Regions from separate parts of the Paenibacillus sp. SRL342 genome, predicted to be linked through region 1. Evidence: riboswitches for the same ligand, from Rfam matches in the RefSeq annotation. Region 1 holds a riboswitch; the other holds the start of a gene.

The links. Region 1 has a riboswitch for FMN ahead of ribD (bifunctional diaminohydroxyphosphoribosylaminopyrimidine deaminase/5-amino-6-(5-phosphoribosylamino)uracil reductase RibD). Riboswitches for the same ligand answer to the same signal wherever they lie in the genome.
Region 2: linked by a shared signal. The riboswitch ahead of AC4E8D_RS17905 (DMT family transporter) and the one ahead of ribD (bifunctional diaminohydroxyphosphoribosylaminopyrimidine deaminase/5-amino-6-(5-phosphoribosylamino)uracil reductase RibD) in region 1 are both predicted to bind FMN.

What each region holds. Positions count from the first base shown of each region.
Region 1 is NZ_OZ481790.1:4,573,048-4,576,465, reverse strand. Features, by position in the region: gene AC4E8D_RS20100 (hypothetical protein) at 1-83, shown strand, start outside; one part of gene AC4E8D_RS20095 (IS3 family transposase) at 192-645, shown strand; one part of gene AC4E8D_RS20095 (IS3 family transposase) at 645-1,549, shown strand; FMN riboswitch at 1,701-1,869, shown strand; gene ribD (bifunctional diaminohydroxyphosphoribosylaminopyrimidine deaminase/5-amino-6-(5-phosphoribosylamino)uracil reductase RibD) at 2,192-3,295, shown strand; gene ribE (riboflavin synthase) at 3,357-3,418, shown strand, end outside.
Region 2 is NZ_OZ481790.1:4,095,094-4,098,511, reverse strand. Features, by position in the region: gene AC4E8D_RS17905 (DMT family transporter) at 194-1,174, opposite strand; FMN riboswitch at 1,319-1,471, opposite strand; gene AC4E8D_RS17900 (DinB family protein) at 1,556-2,056, opposite strand; gene AC4E8D_RS17895 (CGNR zinc finger domain-containing protein) at 2,202-2,753, shown strand; gene AC4E8D_RS17890 (amidohydrolase family protein) at 2,874-3,418, shown strand, end outside.

The DNA of each region.
Region 1 (3,418 bases):
CCCTGCAAGAACCTGACCGCATTCCATTTCATAATGCCAAAGAATTAAAGCATATGGCGAGCTGGTGTTTTCCTGATATGTAGAATGATACGATGGATGTGAGAATGTGCCTCCAAGCAAAAACCGTACCTCCTGAGTGAACTGCACCCCAATTGTTAGACACAACTACCAATTGGAGGTGCAGTTTTTTCATGACTAAATTCAGTTCAGATGAAAAAATACAAGCCGTTATGCGTTATAAAAAGGGATCAGAAAGCTTGAAAAGCATTGCAAAATCAATCGGGCTTCACCATTCTGGCTTTTTAAACTGGATTAGACAATATGAGCATCATGGTGAAAAAGCTTTTAAAAAGGGCTATACATCATATCCTGCGCAGATTAAACTAGACGTACTTCATTATATGAACGAATTTGGGACGTCTGTTAGAGAAACGGCTGCTATATTTAATATTCCTAGCCATAGTACCCTTTTAAGTTGGCAAAAAAGCTTGGAATTACAAGGGATAGACGCCCTTCAACCAAAGAAAAAGGGGCGCTCATCCATGAAAAAAGGATCTAAAGCACAGAAGAATCAAACGCTAGTAGAAGGATCTGTAGAGGCTTTACAAGCAGAGGTAGAGCGTTTGAAAATGGAGAATGCTTATTTAAAAAAGTTGAATGCCTTAGTTCGAAACAAGGAAAAATCACCAAACAAGACAAAGCTCAAGTAGTCTATGAACTAAGGAACGAATTTTCGGTGAAAGCACTTCTAAAGCTAGCAGATATCCCTCGTAGCACGTATTATTACGTGGTAAAAGCGTTTGGTACGGTAGACAAGGATTTAGAGCTAAAAGACATGATACAAGCGATTTATAAGGAGCATGAGGGACGCTATGGTTATCGTCGTATTCGCGACGAGTTAATCAATCGTGGACACCATGTAAATCATAAAAAGGTACAGCGTTTGATGAAAGTATTGGGATTAAAGTGTTTGGTACGTATGAAGAAATATCGTTCGTATAAAGGGACAATTGGCAAGATTGCACCGAACCTATTAGAACGCAATTTCCACGCTGAAAGGCCAAACGAGAAGTGGGTTACGGACATTACAGAATTTAAATTATTCGGAGAAAAACTATATTTATCTCCCATACTTGATCTGTATAACGGAGAAATCATTACATATACGATTGGTTCAAGACCGGTCTACTCGCTTGTTTCCACGATGTTAGATCAAGCATTTTGCAGTTTAACAAATAAAGATAAACTCCTCATTCATTCGGATCAAGGTTGGCACTACCAGATGAGACCGTATCGTCATGCCCTTGAAGAACGTGGCATCACGCAAAGTATGTCCCGTAAAGGTAACTGCTACGATAACGCCGTCATGGAGAATTTCTTTGGCATCATGAAATCCGAATTATTATATTTAAAGGAATTTGAAAGTGTCTCACATTTTAAACAAGAGCTATCCAAATACATCGATTATTACAACAACAAACGCATTAAGGCAAAACTAAAAGGCATGAGTCCGGTACGATACCGGATTCATGCCCAACAAGTTGCCTAAAGATATAATCTGTCTAACTTTACGGGGTCACTTCAGAGAGGAAGCGGTTTTTGTTGTTTCTTAGCTTATTAAAAGTTAGTATGTGACAAAAAGGAACAAAAAACAATTGATTTTTTGGCATTAAAGTGCTAACATCCAAGTAATAACGAAAGCAATCCTTCAGGGCAGGGTGCAATTCCCTACCGGCGGTGATGCAGGAAGTGTAAGGACCTATTTGTCCAGCACTTGATGCAAAGTCCGTGACCTGTCTGCCATTGGCAGATGGCTGATCTGGTGTAATTCCAGAACCGACAGTATAGTCTGGATGGGAGAAGGAGAGGTGCAGACCTAACAGGTTTGCATTCAGCAGGAGTATTGCTGCACGGTCACGATGTGTGATGTCTTGCACTGTGCAGGGAGATCCGGTTACGCCGGACAGTTCCATACATATGCCGCACTTTAAAAGCTCTTTACCTGTAATTGATGTTCATTAAGGTATGTGTCTATTTTCACTTGCCCGAAATGAAGTTTTGGGCAAAGTGTTGGCGTGCTGTATCCATTTAACTCCTGCTGTTGACATTTGTCTCTCATCATCCCCATCGAACTGATTGTTCGACGGGGATTTTTTAATAAACAAGACTTTAAACCGCGGGGTGAACGGATTTGGAAATGATCAATGATGAATTTTATATGGCACTGGCATTGGATATGGCGGAACGAGCACAGGGACAGACGGGGATCAATCCGGTCGTTGGATGTGTAGTTGTGAAAGAAGGTCGTATTGTAGGCCTGGGGAGCCATCTGAAACGTGGAACCGGTCATGCAGAGGTGCATGCACTTAACATGGCAGGCAGTGATGCAGAAGGAAGTACGGTATACGTTACACTTGAGCCTTGTAGTCATTATGGCAAGACGCCACCTTGTAGTGAACGCCTGATTCATGAAAAGGTGAAACGTGTTGTGGTATGTTGTGAAGATCCAAATCCGCAAGTATCCGGCAGAGGCATAAGCATGCTTCGTCAACAAGGCATTGAAGTTGAAGTTGGCGTACTGCGTGAGCGTGGAAGACGCATGAATGAAAAATTCATTAAATTTATTACAACGGGTCTACCTTTTGTGACACTGAAGACAGCTACAACTTTGGATGGGAAAATTGCTACTCGCAGCGGAGACAGCAAGTGGATCTCGAACGAGCCTGCTCGTGAGATTGTGCATGCCCTTCGTCATCGTCACCAGGGAATTATGGTTGGCGTGGACACAGTGATTGCCGATAATCCGGAACTTACAACCCGTTTGCAAGTCGAAGGCATTAGTCCGGTGCGCATTGTGGTGGATTCAAAGTTACGTCTTCCAGTAGGTGCCAAAATGGTTAAGGATGGTCTTGCTCCAACATGGGTGCTAACAACAGACGAAGCCAGTCCTGAAGCTGCTGAACGTTTGGAAGCCTACGGCGTCGAAATTATACGCTGTGGTCCTGGACCACGTGTGGATCTGTTAAACGGACTTAGCAAGTTGGGTGAGCGTGACATTGGTTCAATTTTGCTTGAAGGTGGAGGTACCTTGAATGGAGCCATGCTGGAGGCAAGGTTGGTCGATCGACTGCTGATGTTTATCGCTCCGAAGATTGTAGGCGGTTATGATACACCTGGAAGCTTCCGCTTCGAAGGTGTGGAACGTATGAATCAGGCGATTCAATTGAATCAGTTGGAGATCGAACAAGTTGGAGATAATATCAGCATTGGTGGTATTCCGGTGTGGCCTGAATAAATAAATGGATTTGAAAGTAGAAAGTTAGGTTTTTTATAACTTGAAAAAGGGAGGCGGCAGCATGTTTACCGGTTTGGTGGAAGAAGTCGGTCAGATCCGGCGTATTGGTCGGAAAGGCGAAGC
Region 2 (3,418 bases), 480 kb from region 1:
TTATGAGGTTGGAGGGAGAAGAGCGGAGGATTTGCGATATAGAAATAAAGAACAGGGTTAATAGCTCATATTGCTAATTGAGAAAATGATCGAGTAATGGAATTGAAAAAACCACTGCTCATCTAATTTGATGTGCAATGGTTTTATTTTATATTTGACTATTTGTTTATATGTGAACCTCAGATATATCCACTTACTCTGTACGCAGCTTCGGTGCAGCATCAGCCGCAGTTGATGATCTTTCCTGCTGTCTGGAAATGGCGAAGAGGGCCACCCAGATCAGGATAAAACCAAGCAGCTGCTCCCATGTAATCAGTGTACGGAAAGCAATCCAGTTCACCAACACACCCGCCATCGGGAAGCTAAGTTCTGCGAGTGTTGCAACAGATGCTTTGGTTGACGACAGACCTTTGTAATACAACAGAAGACTGAGCAAACCTGGTAACAATGCCTGACCAAGAATGTTGAGGATGACAGCAGCCTGTTCACCCGTTCCGGACGGAAACGTCCATGCCGCACCTTCATTCCACGTCATAAAGATCAGGAGCGGGAGAGCAACGACAAAGCGAAGGGAGGTGACCGTTTCATAACGCGCCTGCCCCAGCATCAATCGGCCCATTACGGTTGAACCTCCCCATAAGGCAGCAGCCCCAAGGGATAACAAGCTTCCAGCATGAATCCAGTTGTCCCAGTTACCTAATGGCAATGTGAAGCCAAATGTAAGCAGGTACGTTCCTGCTAATGCTATGAAGAACAATCCACCGAAGCGACGTGGCAAGGTTTCTTTTAATAACAGTTTAGCCAGCACGATAGCGAAGAGGGGTTGCATTTTTTGCAATAAAAGCACCGTATTTGGATCGTTATGTGTTAGTGCCATGGTGAACAATACCGTTGCGAGTGCTGATCCTCCCCATGAGATAAAAATCACGGCAATCCAGTGGCGAGCACGCAGGTTTTTCAGGTCAGACCGGAATTTCCACAGCACGGGAATGGCAATAAGACTGACGATGATATGTTCCACCAGTACAATCTGCGTGGATGTCATCGTATTTAGCAAAATAATGCGGAAGAGTGGGTCGACACCCCATAAGGCTGCGCCGAGAACTACAAGCCAGAATCCGGTATTACTTCGTTCCTTGCGGTAAACAGGTGATGCTGCTGATGTCTTTTCCATATTCAGGACTCCTTCGTCAGAACACGGAATCTTCAGTTGGCAAAATCGACAAAAGCCCCCGTTTTGGTATATACCAAATAAACGGGGGCTCATCCAAGGACATGCGTCAGGAAAGAGGCCTTCCCGTGAACGGCATGTCAATGTGTTGATCTTCTCTCATCCGGACTGTACCGTCGGCCTTGGATTCACACCAAGTCAGTCGCTAATGTCCTTCGTTAAGAACAAATAGCGAGTCGCGGGCTGGTTCCGAAGAACATCACCGCCGGTTGGGAATTGCACCCTACCCCGAAGATCCTATTCAATTATATAGTGTGTTGAACAAGCTGTAACATTAATAAGTTCATCTTATTCCTGTAAGCGCTAGCAGTTCAAGCGTTTTTTTTAGAAAACGATTTTCCAGCTGCCTTGCTGTCTGCGAAGGAGTACGATCTGACCAGCGTGATACGCATCATGGAGTACCCAGCGAGCTAGTTCGTGTGCCCATTTCTCTTCGGAATCCATATATGCGGCTTCAAGATCTGACTCTTGTAGTGCAGCCAATTGATCTCGCAACTGTTGGGCTAATCGAGTTGTACCCTGTAGCAGTGTATTCCATCCGGCTGCGTCCGTTGGATCTCCAGGATTCCCAAATGTGTATTCATTGGAGTCAACAGCAGGAAGGGTAGGCTCCTTACCTTGCATGCGACATAATAAGCGATGGTTGTAATAATACATATGGTTAACCAACTGCCAGATGCTTAATCCTCCTGAGGGTGGAATCCAGGCTGCTTGTTCTGCTGTAAGACCCTCCAAGGATTTCGACAAAGGTACAATCCAATTACATTGATCCCAAGTATCATCCTTTTGAATACGTAACACATCTAGTGCTGTTGTTTTTGTCATTGCCTTTTCCTCCTTGCGTATAATTGTGATATGTGATGTAACTAGCTAAAACTGATTAATGAGGTTACACTTAATATAACACATCAAAGATGAGTTGTAACCTTCTTTATAAAATTAGATGGTTACACTAAACGGAGGTATATATATGGACAGGTTATGGACCGATTTTGTAAACAGCGATTATCACGACTGGCGTGGGGGAGATCGATCGGAGGACAGGCTTGGGAAGGCGAGCTGGCAGCAAGACTTTCTGGCTCGATGGCAACTTAACGCTTCTGTCCCTGCATCTCCAGAAGATGAGTTGTCCATGAGAAATTTCAGGAACGAATTGATGGCTCTGGGAGCCCGCTTGTCTTCTGGAGCATCATTAACGGATATAGAAAAACAATGGTTAAATGGCATTATGGAAGCAGGGTATGTGAGAAGAACATTGACTACAATTGATCAGGAACTGAAACTCCAACTGTTAGCTGTAGAAGCACATTGGCATCAGGTTATGGCTGAGGTAGCTGCTGATTTTGCCACGACTTTGGTGGAGGGAGAAGGGCATAGGATTCGGATCTGTGATAATTCGGATTGTCGCTGGATGTTCTATGATGATACCCGAAGCAGAACACAGAAGTACTGTGATGATAAGATGTGTGGAAATCTGATGAAGGTCAGAAGATTTCGGGCGAAACGAAAATCCCAAAATTGATAAATACTAACAATAACTATATAATCTATATATACTAGCGAAAAAATAGTCAGAAGCAGTACGGATTCGTAAGCAGGATATGATCGTCTTTCAAACCAAATCAGATGGGAGATGTGTCTTGTGCGGACAAGTTATCTGTTGAAAAATGGCTGTGTGTTGTCGATGGATGCTCGAGTTGGACAGTATAAGAGGGCGGACGTTCTGATCCAAGATTCGTTGATCACGGCGGTTCAGCCCGATCTGGATATTCCGGATGCGGAGATCATTGATGCTTCATCGATGATTATTATGCCTGGGCTGGTGGACACGCATCGGCATATGTGGGAATCACTTGTCAAAACAGCAGGAACCAACTGGTCGTTACCAGTTTATTTGCAAAATCTCTATTATGGTGCAATGGGAAGCAAGCTCCGTCCAGAAGATAGTTATATTGCCAACTTGCTCGGTTCCTTGGAAGCGCTTAATGCAGGAGTGACAACGGTGTTGGATTGGAGCATGCCGTATTCCCCTGACCACACGGATGAACTGATTCGTGGACTTCAGGATGCTGGGATTCGGGCGGTATTTGCTCACGGAGTCCCTGGTGAGACAGACTACTGGAATCGGGATAGTCAACTCACTTATTCGAATAATGATGTGAGAAGAGTCAAAGAACGTTATTTTTC